Regions from separate parts of the Arthrobacter sp. KKT183 genome, predicted to be linked through region 2. Evidence: riboswitches for the same ligand, from Rfam matches in the RefSeq annotation. Region 2 holds a riboswitch; the other holds the start of a gene.
What was found. Region 2 has a riboswitch for glycine ahead of gcvP (aminomethyl-transferring glycine dehydrogenase). Riboswitches for the same ligand answer to the same signal wherever they lie in the genome.
Positions count from the first base shown of each region.

Region 1 (7,741 bases), 240 kb from region 2:
GAATGCCCGGAACAGTATCCGTCGTGCGGAACGGTCAGGCGTGGAGGTCCGGACCATCGAGCGGGCACGCTGGGTCGAGGTATTCAGGGCGGACCTGTACCCGATTCTGCAGGAAACAGCGGAGCGCGACGGCTTCTCCAGCTTCGGCCCCGAATACTACGAGTTGCTGCTCTCAACTCTGGGGGATCATCTTCGGCTCATGGTCGCCTACGTGGACAGCAGGGCTGTGAGTTGGTTGATCACTACCGAATACCGCGGCTACTCGGTCTACTACTTTGCGGGCAGCACACACGATGCGCGGAAGACGTTTGCGCCTTATCTGTTGCTGTGGGAAGCGTTCAAACAGCTCAAAGCCGACGGCAATACCGCTTGCGGGCTTACCGGGATTGTGAGTGAGAACTACCCACAACTGGTCAACGTCACCACGTTCAAGCGGAACTTCTCCAAGAACGTTGTGGACCTCCCCACAACTTATGACATCCCGCTGAACCCGGGTAAGTACAAGGTGGTGGCTGGACTGCTCTCATTCCGCAGAACGGCGCCGGCCAAAGGTCGCGCGTTGCTCATGCGAGCAGCCTCGTCCGTGTCCACGCTTCGCGCCCACCGGTCCGGAGGGAAGAGCTAGCCATGGCGGACGTCGCGATTGTCGGTGCCGGCCCCAATGGGCTGGCTGCCGGCGTCGTGATGGCACGTGCAGGCTTGAGCGTGGAGATATTTGAGGCCGAACGAGCTATCGGCGGCGGGTCACGCACCATGGAGCTGCTTGAGCCGGAACACGTGCATGACATTTGTTCGGCTGTGCATCCGATGGCGTTGGCGTCACCCTTCTTCCGGGAGTTCGGTCTCCGGGAACGGATTCCCTTCGTGGTTCCCGAGCTGTCGTACGCCAATCCGCTGGACAATGGCCGTGCTGGACTCGCGTACCGCGATCTTGGGCGTACGGCGCTCGGTCTGGACAAGGACGGACAGGCCTGGCGGCGACTGATGCGCCCGCTCGTGCAGCACATTGATGGGGTGGTCGATACCGGGCTCAACCAGTTCCTGCGGGTCCCGCGGCATCCAGTCGCGGCCGCCCTGCTCGGTTCAAGGACGCTCGAGCAGGGGACTGGCCTGTGGAACCTGCGCTTCTCGACGGAAGAGGCGGCGGCATTGTTTACCGGAGTTGCCGCACATGCCGTTGCTGCCCTGCCCACACTCGCGGCTGCAGGTGCCGGGCTCACCCTCGGAGCGTTGGCGCATGCCGTGGGATGGCCCATTCCGGTTGGCGGATCCCAGGCACTGGTCAACGCTATGGCGGATGACATCCGGGCACATGGCGGCGCCGTCCACACTGCCCGTCGGATTGAATCGGTCGGCGAGTTCGACGGAGCAAAGGCAGTCCTGCTCGATGTCTCACCCGGTGCTGTTGGCGGCCTGGCAGGCGATCGCCTCCCGCAGGGCTACGTCTCAATGCTGGACCGGTTCCGCTTCGGGGACGGCGCCTGCAAGGTTGACTTCATCCTCTCGGGGCCGGTGCCGTGGGCAAACGAGGAAGTACGAGCGGCCGGCACAGTTCATGCGGGCGGAACCCGGGCTGAAGTGGCGGCGTCGGAAGCCGACGTGGCCGCCGGACGCCATCCGGAAAAACCGTACGTGCTGGTTTCGCAGCCTTCCCTGTTCGATTCTTCCCGCGCACCCCACGGACGGCAGGTTCTGTGGACTTACTGCCACGTGCCCAACGGTTCCACGCGGGACATGACGGAGGCCATTGTGCGGCAGATCGAACGTTTCGCGCCCGGCTTCCGCGACGTCGTCGTGCGTTCACACGTCATGACTGCAGCTGACCTTGAGCAGTACAACGCCAATTACGTGGGCGGTGACTTCAGCGGTGGCGCGGTGACCATCCCTCAGCTGCTGGCGCGTCCCTCATTCGGGCCGCACCCCTGGCGGATGCCGGGGAAGGGCCTCTATCTGTGCTCAGCATCGACCCCGCCCGGCCCGGGCGTGCACGGGATGGGCGGTTATCACGCGGCAAAACTTGCACTCAAGGACGTGTTCGGGCTGCCGGTGCCGCAGTTGGGAAGGTCATCGTGAGCGCACTCCTTTGCTGATCGATTTCAGCGAAGAGTAAGCTTGATCACGATCGCATAACTGAAAAGCGCAGTAATAAAACGCCCTTGACCCGCAGCGGGAGAGTCCTGCCGTTGACCTACAGCCGGCAGGCGCCGTAGGAGCAAACCCTCCCCAGGAATCTCTCAGGCCCAGCACCGCAGCGGAAAGGCAACTCTGGAAAGTAGCGCAGCTGAAGATAGGTTGTGCTCACCGACGGTGCAAGGTGAACCCTGTGTTCACGGAATCTCTCAGGTCCAAGACAGAGCGGGGAGGAACCCACCCACCTGTCCGCGCGCCCTGCACGCACACTGATTCACGGAGTTCCTCATGACGCACCAGACGGAATCAACTTTCTCCGACCGCCACATCGGTCCCCGCTCGGACGACGCCGAGCAGATGCTCAAGGTCTTGGGCTACCCCAGCCTGGACAAACTCGTCGATGTTGCGGTGCCGGCGAGCATCCGTATCAACGAGGGCCTGGACATTCCGTCTGCGCTGAGCGAGTCGGAGGTCCTGGCGGAACTGCGCAGCATCGCCGCGAAGAACAAGACCGCCGTGCAGATGATCGGTCAGGGCTACTACGACACGGTCACCCCTCCTGTCATCCGCCGCAATGTGCTTGAGGCTCCCGCCTGGTACACCGCCTACACGCCCTACCAGCCGGAAATCTCCCAGGGCCGTCTTGAAGCCCTGCTGAACTTCCAGACGATGGTCCAGGACCTCACTGCGCTGCCCATCGCCAACGCCTCCCTGCTCGATGAAGCATCGGCCGTTGCCGAGGCCGTCCTCCTGATGCGTCGCTCCGGCAAGAACAAGGGACGAACCATCCTGGACGCGGAATGCCTCCCCCAGACCATCGCCGTCGTGCAGGGCCGCGCTGAGGCGCTGGGCTTTGATATCGAGATCGCTGACCTCTCAAAGGGATTGCCGGACGGCGACATCAACGGCGTCGTCCTCCAGCAGCCCGGGACATCCGGCACGCTCCGCAACCACACGGACATGGTCGCGAAAGCGCACGACGGCGGCGCCCTGGTGACGGTCGCAGCGGACCTGCTAGCGCTGACCCTGATCACCCCTCCGGGGGAGCAGGGCGCGGATATCGCCGTCGGCTCCGCCCAGCGTTTCGGTGTGCCGCTGTTCTTCGGCGGACCGCACGCTGCGTACATGGCCGTTCGAAAGGGCCTGGAGCGCATGCTCCCCGGCCGCCTTGTTGGGGTGTCGAAGGATTCCGACGGCGCACCCGCCTACCGGCTTGCACTGCAAACACGTGAGCAGCACATCCGCCGCGAGAAGGCTACGTCGAACATCTGTACCGCTCAGGCGCTCCTCGCGATCGTTGCCAGCATGTACGCCGTTTACCACGGTCCCGACGGGCTGAAGGCGATCGCGGAACGTGTCCATGGAAAGGCGGCGCGGCTCGCTGCAGCCGTTCCAGGGACGGTCCACGAGTCCTTCTTCGACACCCTTCTCGTGAAGGTCGAGGGCCAGTCCGAGAGCATTGTCCGCAAGGCCGAGGAGCGCGGCATCAACCTGCGGTTGGTCGATGCCGATCACGTCGGCATCTCCTGTGACGAGACCACCACGGACGCTCACCTTGAAACCATCGCCGAGATCTTCGGGGTAAATCTGTCAGCCGACGCGGAGACTGCAATCCCTGCTGACCTGCAACGGACGTCGTCCTATATGACCCATCCCGTGTTCTCCCTCCACCGCTCAGAGACCCAGATGCTGCGCTACCTGCGCGGTCTCTCGGACCGCGACCTGGCACTGGACCGCACCATGATTCCGTTGGGATCCTGCACCATGAAGCTCAACGCCACGGTTGAGATGGAACCGATCTCCTGGCCCGAGTTCGCAACCATCCATCCGTTCGCCCCCGAGCACCAGACCGAGGGCTGGCGCCAGCTGATTGATGACCTGGAGGGCCGTCTCGCTGAAATCACCGGCTACGCCAGGGTGTCGATTCAGCCGAACGCCGGCTCCCAGGGCGAACTCGCCGGTCTGCTGGCCATCCGCAAGTACCATCTTTCACGCGGTGATGAGGCTCGCACAGTGTGCCTCATCCCATCGTCAGCACACGGCACCAACGCCGCCTCTGCTGTGCTCGCCGGCATGAAGGTGGTTGTGGTCAAGACAGCCGGAAACGGCAACATCGATCACGATGATCTCCAGGCAGAGATCGAGGCGAACAAGGATTCCCTGTCCGCGATCATGATCACCTACCCGTCCACGCATGGCGTTTTCGAGGAGGACGTCCGCTGGGTCTGCGACCAGGTGCATGGCGCGGGCGGTCAGGTCTACATCGACGGCGCAAACCTTAACGCGCTGGTCGGGCTAGCAAAGCCGGGTGAGTTCGGTGGTGATGTTTCCCACCTGAACCTGCACAAGACGTTCTGCATCCCGCACGGCGGCGGAGGTCCCGGTGTCGGGCCGGTAGCAGTGGCGGAGCACCTTGCCCCCTTCCTGCCTGGAGATGCGAATAGCGCAGCTGGTGTAGACAACAGCAACACAGCCGGCGTCCCTATCTCCGCCTCCCGCTTCGGTTCAGCAGGCGTACTGCCGATTTCCTGGGCCTATGTGGCGCTGATGGGAAGCGAGGGCCTGACGGCAGCCACGAAGTCCGCGCTCCTTGCAGCGAACTACGTCGCCGCCCGCCTCAATGAATACTTCCCGGTGCTCTACTCGGGTGAGAACGGACTCGTGGCGCACGAGTGCATTCTGGACCTTCGCGCACTTACCGCGAAGACCGGTGTGACAGCCGAAGACGTGGCCAAGCGCCTCATCGATTACGGCTTCCACGCCCCGACGCTGAGCTTCCCGGTAGCGGGCACGTTGATGGTGGAGCCCACGGAGTCCGAGGACCTGCGCGAACTGGACCGTTTCGTCGAGGCGATGATCGCCATCCGACACGAGATCGACCGCGTCGGAACAGGCGAATGGCAGCTGGAGGAGAGTCCGCTTCGCCAGGCACCGCATACCGCACAGACGCTCATCAGTGACGAGTGGTCGCAGGCCTACTCCCGGGAACTGGCTGCATTCCCGCTGCGGACGCTGCGCCACGACAAGTACTTCCCGCCGGTCCGCCGTATCGACGGCGCCCACGGTGACAGGAACCTCGTGTGCTCGTGCCCGCCGATCGAAGACTTCGAGGACTAAGGGATCGCCATGACAAAGCAGACAGCGCTGTATGCCCAGCACCAGGAACTCGGTGCGGCATTCACCGACTTCGGCGGTTGGCAGATGCCCCTGAAGTACCGCAGCGAACTTGAAGAGCACCACACGGTTCGCCGGGCCGCCGGCATTTTCGACCTTTCGCACATGGGCGAGGTGATGGTCACTGGGCCGCAGGCAGCCAGCTTCCTCAACTATGCCCTCGTGGGAAATATGGAGATCATGGCGGTGGGGAAGGCCAAGTACTCCCTCATCTGCACCGAGGGCGGCGGAGTGATTGATGACCTCATCACGTACCGTCTCGCCGAGGACCAGTTCCTTGTGGTGCCCAACGCCTCGAACTCCGACACGGTTGCTGCCGAGCTGCAGCAGCGTGCTGCCGACTTCGATGTCACTGTGCAGGATCAGTCGGAGGAGACCGCTCTCATCGCGGTGCAGGGACCGAACGCGGAGGCGATCCTGCTCGGCATGGCGCCGGCTGCAGACCGCGACGCCATCACCTCGCTCAAGTACTACGCCGCCGTTCGCGTGGAGCTCGCCGGTCAGCCGGTCCTCCTCGCCCGCACCGGCTACACCGGCGAGGATGGCTTTGAACTTTTCATCGAGAACGCGCAGGCCGTACAGCTGTGGAAAGCCGTGACCGAGGCAGGAACCAACCATGGCCTGGCGCCCTGCGGGCTGGCCTCGCGGGACTCGCTTCGCCTTGAAGCCGGCATGCCGTTGTACGGTCATGAGCTCGGCCTGGAGACAAATCCGTTTGAAGCGGGATTGGGCGGTGTCGTCAGCCTGAAGAAGACCGAGAACTTCGTGGGCCGCTCCGTGCTGGAGCCGCTGAAGGCCGAAACACCGGAGCGAAAGCTGGTCGGTTTGCGTGGTACCGGACGCCGGTCTGCCCGTGCAGGGTACGACGTCGTTTCGAACGGACAGACCGTAGGTACCGTTACGTCCGGCCTTCCGAGCCCGACCCTCGGGTACCCGGTTGCCCTCGCTTACGTTGACACAGCGTTGAGCGAACCGGGCACGGAACTGCAGGTTGACCTGCGCGGACGTCCGGAGGGTTTCACCGTCGTTGAGCTGCCGTTCTACAAACGTCCGGGCCGCTCATGACCATCAGCGCCTTCGACCTCTTCAAAATCGGGATAGGTCCGTCCAGTTCACACACGGGCGGGCCCATGACGGCGGCCTTTCTCTTCACCCGGATGGTGGTGGAGCAGGGGCTGCTGGAACAGGTCCAGCACGTCGATGCTGAACTGTTCGGTTCGTTGGGCGTAACCGGTCATGGGCACGGAACAGTCAAGGCCGTGATCCTGGGGCTCGAGGGCGAGCAGCCGCACCTTACCGATCCGGAACGCGCTGAACCTCGTGTGGAGGAAATCTCGAAAACAAAGACCCTTCGTCTGGCCGGCTCACACGATGTAGCTTTTGATCCGGAGAAAGATCTTGTTCTGCACCGCAAGCAGCGGCTGGACTACCACACCAATGGGATGCGCTTCTCGGTATATAACGCTGAGGGCATACTCTTATTCGCCCGCGAATACTACTCGGTGGGCGGGGGTTTCGTTCTGGACGAGGACCAGATCGGCACCGACCTGTCCGCGGAACAGACCGTCGCGATTCCCTACCCGTTTGAATCCGGCGAACAGTTGCTCGGCCTTGCAGCATCGACGGGAAAGTCCTTTTCCGGGATTGTGCTGGCCAATGAACTGGCCGTCCGGTCCGAGACTGAGATCCGCAACGGCCTGCTCGAGATCTGGGACGTCATGCAGGACACCATCCGGCGGGGGTCGACCAACAGCGGCATTCTTCCCGGTGGGCTGCATGTCCGGCGTCGTGCTGCCCGGCAGTTGGAACTGCTTCAGAAGGAAGCTGACCCCAATGACCACCTCAGCACCATGGAGTGGGTCACCCTGTTCGCGCTTGCCGTAAACGAGGAAAACGCGGCCGGCGGTCGTGTGGTGACCGCTCCCACCAACGGCGCGGCCGGCATCATCCCGGCAGTCCTGAAGTACTACACAGACTTCGTTCCGGGAGCCGACGACGACGGCGTTATCCGCTTCCTGCTCGCCGCCACTGCTGTCGGTGCCCTCTTCAAGAAGAATGCCTCCATCTCGGGTGCCGAGGTCGGCTGTCAGGGGGAAGTTGGTTCAGCGTGCGCGATGGCCGCTGCGGGGCTGGCCGAGGTGTTGGGAGGCACACCCGAGCAGGTCGAAAACGCCGCTGAAATCGGCATTGAGCACAACCTGGGCTTGACCTGCGATCCCGTCGGCGGACTGGTGCAGATACCGTGCATCGAGCGCAACGCCGTGGGAGCGATGAAGGCAATCACCGCAGCCCGCATGGCCGTGCGCGGCGACGGACAGCACTTCGTCTCACTTGACGCTGCGATCAAGACGATGCGTGAAACCGGTGCGGACATGATGGACAAGTACAAGGAAACCGCCCGTGGCGGGCTGGCCTTGAACGTCGTGGAATGCTGATT
Region 1 covers NZ_CM145770.1:3,620,642-3,628,382, reverse strand. Annotated here, with positions in the region: gene ACZ2GY_RS17145 (lipid II:glycine glycyltransferase FemX) at 1-625, shown strand, start outside; gene ACZ2GY_RS17140 (phytoene desaturase family protein) at 628-2,073, shown strand; glycine riboswitch at 2,158-2,259, shown strand; glycine riboswitch at 2,261-2,364, shown strand; gene gcvP (aminomethyl-transferring glycine dehydrogenase) at 2,419-5,247, shown strand; gene gcvT (glycine cleavage system aminomethyltransferase GcvT) at 5,257-6,369, shown strand; gene ACZ2GY_RS17125 (L-serine ammonia-lyase) at 6,366-7,739, shown strand.
Region 1: another riboswitch for glycine. It lies ahead of gcvP (aminomethyl-transferring glycine dehydrogenase); the one in region 2 lies ahead of gcvP (aminomethyl-transferring glycine dehydrogenase).

Region 2 (7,741 bases):
CCATCTAATTTGGTTGAGTCGATGAAGGCCCAGAAAGCCGCTTCAGCAGGTCCGCCGCCGCGCTCACGGCGATGACCGCCGGTGCTTTCCCAGTGACATCCGGCAGCCCGATCGGGCACTGAATCCGCCCGATCTCCTGCTCGCCATACCCCTCCGCCGCCAGCTTCTGCCGGAACCGCGACCACTTCGCCTTCGAGCCGATCAGCCCGACGCTCCCAAGATCCCCCCGCCGCAACGCGGCATCGCACAGCAGAAAATCCTCGGAGTGATCGTGGCTCATGATGAACACGTGCGCACCGGCCGGCAACTCACCCAGGAACGAGTCCGGCACCGGCGTATGCACCGGGTGCACGGTCGCCACACCAGAAGTCACATCCGCAAGTCGCTCGGGCAGCAACTGCTCGGCGCGGCTGTCCACCAGGTACAGGTTCATCGGCAGCCGCGAGAGCACCCTCCCGAGCTCATACCCCACATGCCCGACGCCGAACACCGCCACCGTGGGCAACGACAGGAACGGCTCCAGCAGCACCCGAACCTTCCCGCCGCAGCACTGCCTCCCGTGCTGCGTCACCGCGTGCTCGCTGAGCGAAAACTCGACGTTCTCGGCAGTTGAAACGCCGCCCGCCATCATCTCCCGCGCCCGATCGATCACGGTCGCCTCAAGGTTCCCACCGCCGATGGTCCCCCAACTCGACGACGACCCCACTAGCATCTTCGCCCCGGCTTCCCGGGGCGAATGCCCACGCACTTCGGACACGGTCGCCAGCACACCTGGCTGTCCCGTTGACCTCAGGCGTTGCAAAGCCTCCAGCCAGTCCATGTCACTGCGCTGAACTCGTGGACGTGACAAGGTCACCGGAACCCGAGGAAGAAGAGGACGACGACGGCGCGGACACCCGCTCGATCGCCCAGAACACCGCTTCCGGGGTGGCCGGGCTTGCGAGCTCCACTTCGACATCACCGGGCCCGAAGGCGGCGACCGCCTCCCGAAGAGCCTCCCGCACGCTGAATGCCAACATCAGCGGCGGTTCACCGACGGCCTTCGAGCCATAGACCACACCGCTCTCGGTCGCCCGCTCGAACAGGTGCACGTTGAACTCCTCGGGCATCTCGGAGAAACTCGGCAACTTGTAGGTGCTGGCGGACTGCGTGGTGATCCGGCCGCGGTTGGCGCCGTCGGATGCATCCCAGCGCAGATCCTCGAGCGTCAGCCAGCCCGCGCCCTGCACAAAACCGCCCTCAATCTGCCCAACGTCGATCATCGGAGAGAGGCTGTCGCCGACGTCGTGCACTATGTCTGTGCGCAACTGGCGGTAAGCACCCGTGAAGCGATCCACTTCCACCTCGGCGAGCGCCGCGCCGTAACTGAAGTACTTGAACGGTTCGCCCTGCATGCGGGCGCTGTCCCAGTGCAGTCCTTCCGTCCGGTAATACCCGGCCGCCCACAGGGAAACTCGCTGGAAGTACGCGTCACGTGCCAACTCCGCGAAGGTCATCGCCGAATCATGGAAGCCGATGCCGGTGACCTTTCCGTCATCGAACCGGACATCGTCGGGGTGGATGTTCAGCTTCCGCGCGGCCACTTCCGCCAGCCGTTCGCTGATCTGCTCGCACGCATTCTTGATCGCACCGCCGTTGAGGTCCGCTCCGGAGCTGGCCGCCGTCGCCGACGTATTGGGCACCTTGTCCGTCCGCGTTGGCGCGAGCCGGACGGAGGACAGCGGCACCCCCAGCGCAGTCGCCGCAACCTGCCGCATCTTGGTATGCAGGCCCTGGCCCATCTCCGTGCCGCCGTGGTTGATGAGCACCGACCCGTCCTTATACACGTGCACCAGCGCGCCGGCCTGGTTGAACGCGGTCAGGTTAAAGGAGATGCCGAACTTCACCGGGGTCAAGCCTAGCGCCCGCTTCACATTCGGGTGCGAGGCGTTGAACTTCGCGATCTCCTCGCGGCGCCGGGCAACGTCCGCACGGTCCGAGAGTGACTGCCAGATCGCCTGAAGGCGTTCGGCGTGCCGCACCGGCTGCCCGTACGGCGTGCTCTGCCCGGGCTCATAGAAATTACGATGACGAAGCTCACTCGGATCCAGCCCCAGCAACGGCGCGCACCGGCCAAGTAGATCCTCGATCACGAGCATCCCCTGCGGACCGCCGAAGCCTCGGAACGCCGTCTGCGACGTCTTATTGGTTTTCGCGATCCGGCCGTTCACCTCGATGTTCGGGATGTAGTAGGCATTGTCGATGTGGCACAACGCCCGCTGCAGCACAGGTTCGGAGAGGTCGAGGCTCCAACCGCCGTCGCTCGTGAGGGTGGCTTTCAGCGCCTGGAGGCGACCGTCGTCGTCGAACCCTGCCTCCCACGTGGCGTGGAAGGGGTGGCGCTTGCCGGACATGGTGATGTCCTGGGTGCGGTTCAGCCGCAGCCGGACGGGCCTGCCGGTAAGCGTGGCGCCGAGCGCCGCGATGGCCGCGAAGCCGTGCGGCTGCATCTCCTTGCCGCCGAATCCGCCGCCCATGCGGAGGCACTGCACTGTGACGTCGTGACTGGATAGGTTCAGCACGTGCGCCACGATTTCCTGCGTCTCGGAGGGGTGCTGGGTGCTGCACTGGATGAACACCTGCCCGGACTCGTCGATGTAGGCGAACGATGCGTGCGTTTCCAGGTAGAAGTGCTCCTGCCCGCTGAACTGGAACTCGCCACTGAACCGGTGCGCTGCATCCTCGAGCGCCTTGTCCGGCTCGCCGCGAGCAACCGTCGGGCGGTTCCCCTGGAAGCTCTCGGCCGCGATGGCTTCCTCAACAGTGATCAACGACGGCAACGGCTCGTAATCGACCTCCACCGCCTCCGCGCCGAGGCGCGCGGCTTCTAGCGACTCCCCCAGCACCCAGCACACGGCGTGGCCGTAGAACATCACTTCGCTGGGGAAGAGCGGTTCGTCATGCTTGATCCCGGCGTCGTTCACGCCTGGAACGTCCGTCGCCGTTAGTACCCTGACGACGCCCGGAACCTCCAGCGCGGGCTCGGTGCGCAGGCCAGCTATGCGGGCGTGAGCATGCGCCGACTGAACCGGCCAGGCATGCAGCGCGTTCGAGCTGCGGACAACCAGGTCATCCGTATACAGAGCCGTACCGGTGACGTGGGCTGCGGCGCTTTCGTGGGATACGGGGACACCGACCACGGGGTTTACTGGGCGATCCGACAGCGACTTCACTTGGCCACCTCCAGATCTTCAGCGTTCTCAGCATGGAATCTCAGCAGCGCCTGTCTCAGCATCGCCGAGCGGTACAGCGAGCTGGCCCGCATGTCATCGATCGGCGTTCCTTCACCCGCCATGACGACGGCGGCGGCGGCCACCGTGTCCGACGTCCAGGGTTGACCGACGAGCGCCTCTTCCGTCGCGAGAGCGCGGATTGGCGTCGCTGCCACACCGCCGAGTCCGATGCGCACGGAGGTTACGACGCCGCCGCTGAGTTGCAGTGCGATGGCCACGGACACACTTGAGATGTCGTCGAAGCGCCGCTTCGCGATCTTGTAAAACGCGGTGCTTTCGGCGAGCGGCAACGGGATGCGAATAGCGCGGAGCATTTCGTGCGGCTGACGAACACTCTGGCGGTAGCCGGTGTAGTACTCGGACAACGGAACTTCGCGCTCTCCGTCTGTGGAGGAGAGGACAATTCTTGCGTCGAGCGCCAGGAAAACCGGCGCGGAGTCGCCGATGGGCGAACCCGTGGAGAGGTTCCCACCGAAGGTCGCGGCGTTACGGATCAGCCGGGAGGCGAACTGCGGGAAAAGGTAACCCAACAGCGGGACGCGGCCGTCGAGTGCCCGCTCGACTTCAGAGAGTGTCAGCGCGGCGCCGATCTCGATGGAATCGGCGTCGAACGTCAGCGCCCGGAGTTCCTCCAGCCGATCAATCGCGAGGACCAGCGGCGGGCGGGAATGCCGCAGATTAACCTCAACGCCGAGGTCGGTCGCTCCCGCAACCAGCTTCACGTCCGAGTTCTCGCGCAATGTCTGGTGGACCTCATCGAGCGACTGCGGACGGATAAACTCCGATTCACCGCTGACACGGGTGTGCTGCGGCGCGGGGGCGGGCCGGTTCTGCCGTTCGAGCAGCGGATCCGAGCCCGAAGGTGTTTCGAGCGCGTAAGCAGCGTCGCGGATCGGCCGGTAGCCGGTGCAGCGGCACAGGTTCCCGCTGAGCGCATGGAGGTCAAACCCGTTGGGGCCGCATTCGTGGTCAGTTGCGTGCTCTTCACCGACGACGGCGGTTCCCGTTTCCTTGTCTTCCTGCGCGGGCGAGCGCTCCGGTCGGTAATATTCAGCAGCCATCGAGCAGACAAATCCCGGGGTGCAGTAGCCACACTGCGAGCCGCCGCGCTCCGCCATCTCGCGCTGCACGGGGTGGAGGTCCTCCGGCGTGCACGCATCAGAGACGTTCCCGAGACCCTCAGCGGTGACGATTTCCTGGCCGTCGAAGGCCACTGCCGGCGGGAGACACGCATTGACCGAGGTCCATCGGCTGCGATCGGATCCGTCCGGGCGGGCTACGAGGACGGCGCAGGCACCGCATTCCCCTTCAGCGCAGCCTTCCTTCGAGCCCGTAAGCCCTTCATCCCGCAACCAGTCGAGTAATCGAATGTGGGGGTTTGTTCCGCTGCAGTCCCGGACTTTGCCATTGACGGTTACCTTGATTCCGTCCATCATTCACGCTCCCGTACTAACCGGACCGACGCGCCAACCGAACTGCCTGAAGCGTGTCAAACTGTTCGTTACGTAGTTTCGGTGTGACCTAGCGTACACCCACCGAGCGGAACTTCGTTTCCACCATGCGATAGAAAGGAGCAAAGTTTTGAGCACAACAAGTCCTGCTGCCGAGGAAGAGCGGCGACTTCGGTTGTTGAAGTTCAGGGAGGCAGTGGATGCGGCATCGAGCGCTAGTGCCGCTGGCCATCGATACGAGACTGCCCTCTGGGAGCGTACAGAACTGGCTGACGTAGAGAAGTCACTGAACTAGACGGACCCAGTCGTACAGGAGTTGCGTGAAGACTCAACCAACCGGTAGTCTGTGAATCGCGTCACCTGTCAGTGACGCACGCTTTCGATCCGCGGCGGGAGAGTCCTGCCGGTACGTTCAGCAGGCGCCGTAGGAGCAAATCCTCCCCAGGAATCTCTCAGGCCCACGTACCGCCGCGGCGAGGCAACTCTGGAAAGCAGTCCGGGAAACCGGGCTCACCGACGGTGCAAGTGGATCCTGAGAACATCAGGAAAAACGGAAACTCTCAGGTCCAATACAGAGCGGGGAGGAACCCAAGTCATCGTGGTGTTTTGCGCCACCTGAGTTATGGAGTTCCTCATATGACAGTCCAGTCATTCGTCCCCACGTTCGCAGACCGCCACATCGGTGCGCGCCGCCAGGACCACATCGACACGATGCTCAAGGCTGTTGGCTATGACACCGTCGACGGCCTCGTTGACAGTGCGGTTCCCGACTCCATTCGTCAGGAAAGCCCGCTCGGGCTGGACAACGCGCTCAGCGAAGTCCAGGTGCTGGCCGAGCTGCGAAGGCTTGCCGGCAGGAACAAGACCGCCGTCCAGATGATCGGTCAGGGCTACTACGACACCGTCACGCCGGCAGTGATCCGCCGCAATATCCTCGAGGCGCCCGCCTGGTACACGGCCTACACGCCCTACCAGCCCGAAATCTCGCAGGGCCGGCTCGAGGCGCTGCTCAACTTCCAGACCATGGTGCAGGATCTCACTGCCCTACCGGTGGCCAACGCTTCCCTTCTCGATGAAGCCACCGCGGTGGCCGAAGCCGTGCTGCTCATGCGCCGGGCCAACAAGAACAAGGCCGTCAAGGACGGCAAAACGGTTCTCGACGCGGGCTGCCTCCCCCAGACCATTGCCATCGTCCTCGGCCGCGCAGAGGCGCTCGGATTCGAGGTTGAGGTCGCTGACCTCTCGCAGGGACTCCCGGAAGGCGACATCAACGGCGTCGTCCTCCAGCAGCCGGGCGTCTCCGGCCGTGTCTGGGACCAGACCTCCGTCATCGCAGAAGCGAAGGAGCGCGGTGCGCTGGTCACGGTCGCCGCTGACCTCCTCGCACTGACGCTCATCACCCCTCCGGGTGAGCAGGGAGCGGATGTCGCCGTCGGTTCCACCCAGCGCCTCGGTGTTCCGCTGTTCTTCGGCGGACCGCACGCCGCGTACATGGCCGTGCGCGACGGCATGGAACGCACCCTCCCAGGCCGCATCGTCGGCGTCTCGAAGGACAACGCCGGTGCTACCGCCTACCGCCTGGCCCTCCAGACCCGCGAGCAGCACATCCGCCGCGAAAAGGCCACGTCGAACATCTGCACCGCGCAGGCACTGCTGGCCATCGTGTCTTCCTTCTACGCCGTCTACCACGGCCCGGACGGACTGAAAGCCATTGCGCAGAACGTCCACAGCAACACCCGTGCGCTCGCCACCACCCTGAAGGCCGCCGGCTGGGAACTGACGAGCGACTCCTTCTTCGACACCCTCACCGTCCGCGTACCGCGCGACGCCGCCAAGGTAGTCTCCGCTGCCGAATCCCGCGGCATCAACCTGCGCCTCGTCAACGCCGACACCGTCGGCATCTCGGTCGATGAAACGACGACGCCGGAAATCCTCTCCGCCGTGTCCGCCGCCTTCGGTGCCGGTCAGGTAAGGGAAGCCGCGGGCTTCGAGCTGCCCGCCGCCGCGGTGCGCACCTCGGAATACCTTCAGCACCCGGTCTTCAACACGCACCGCTCGGAGACCCAGCTGCTGCGCTACATCCGCAGGCTTTCGGACCGCGACCTCGCGCTGGACCGAACCATGATCCCGCTGGGCTCCTGCACGATGAAGTTGAACGCCACCGCTGAAATGGAGGCCATCTCCTGGCCGGAGTTCGCTTCCATCCACCCCTTTGCCCCGGATTCCCAGACCGAAGGCTGGCGCGAGCTGATCGACGGACTCGAAGCCGACCTCGCTGAGATCACCGGGTACGATCAGGTCTCGATCCAGCCCAACGCCGGTTCACAGGGTGAGCTCGCCGGGTTGCTTGCTATTCGCGGTTACCACGCTTCCCGCGGCGAGGGCCAGCGCAACGTCTGCCTGATTCCTGCGTCCGCGCACGGCACGAACGCTGCTTCCGCCGTTCTCGCGGGTATGAAGGTCGTTGTGGTGGCCACGGCTTCGGACGGCACCATCGACCACGGGGACCTCCGGGCGAAGATCGAAGCCCACCGGGATGCACTCTCCGCGATCATGATCACCTATCCGTCCACCCACGGCGTGTACGACGCCGACGTCCGCGAAGTTTGCGATGCGGTGCACGAGGCCGGTGGACAGGTCTACGTCGACGGCGCAAACCTGAACGCGCTCGTCGGCCTCGCCCAGCCAGGCAAGTTCGGCGGCGACGTCTCCCACCTGAACCTGCACAAGACCTTCTGCATCCCGCACGGCGGCGGCGGTCCCGGTGTGGGCCCGGTGGCTGCAAAGGCGCACCTTGCGCCGTTCATGCCGGGCGACGCGAACAAGTCTGCGCATGAAGCCGGACACGGCGTTGCGATTTCCGCATCCCGCTTCGGTTCCGCGGGCGTCCTGCCGATCTCCTGGGCGTACGTGAAGCTGATGGGCGGCCAGGGCCTCACCGAAGCCACCAAGTCCGCCCTCCTGGCAGCGAACTACATTGCCGCCCGGTTGAACGAGCACTTCCCGGTCCTCTACACC
Region 2 covers NZ_CM145770.1:3,376,242-3,383,982, forward strand. Annotated here, with positions in the region: gene xdhC (xanthine dehydrogenase accessory protein XdhC) at 5-820, opposite strand; gene xdhB (xanthine dehydrogenase molybdopterin binding subunit) at 822-3,212, opposite strand; gene ACZ2GY_RS15990 (xanthine dehydrogenase small subunit) at 3,209-4,705, opposite strand; glycine riboswitch at 5,104-5,201, shown strand; gene gcvP (aminomethyl-transferring glycine dehydrogenase) at 5,360-7,741, shown strand, end outside.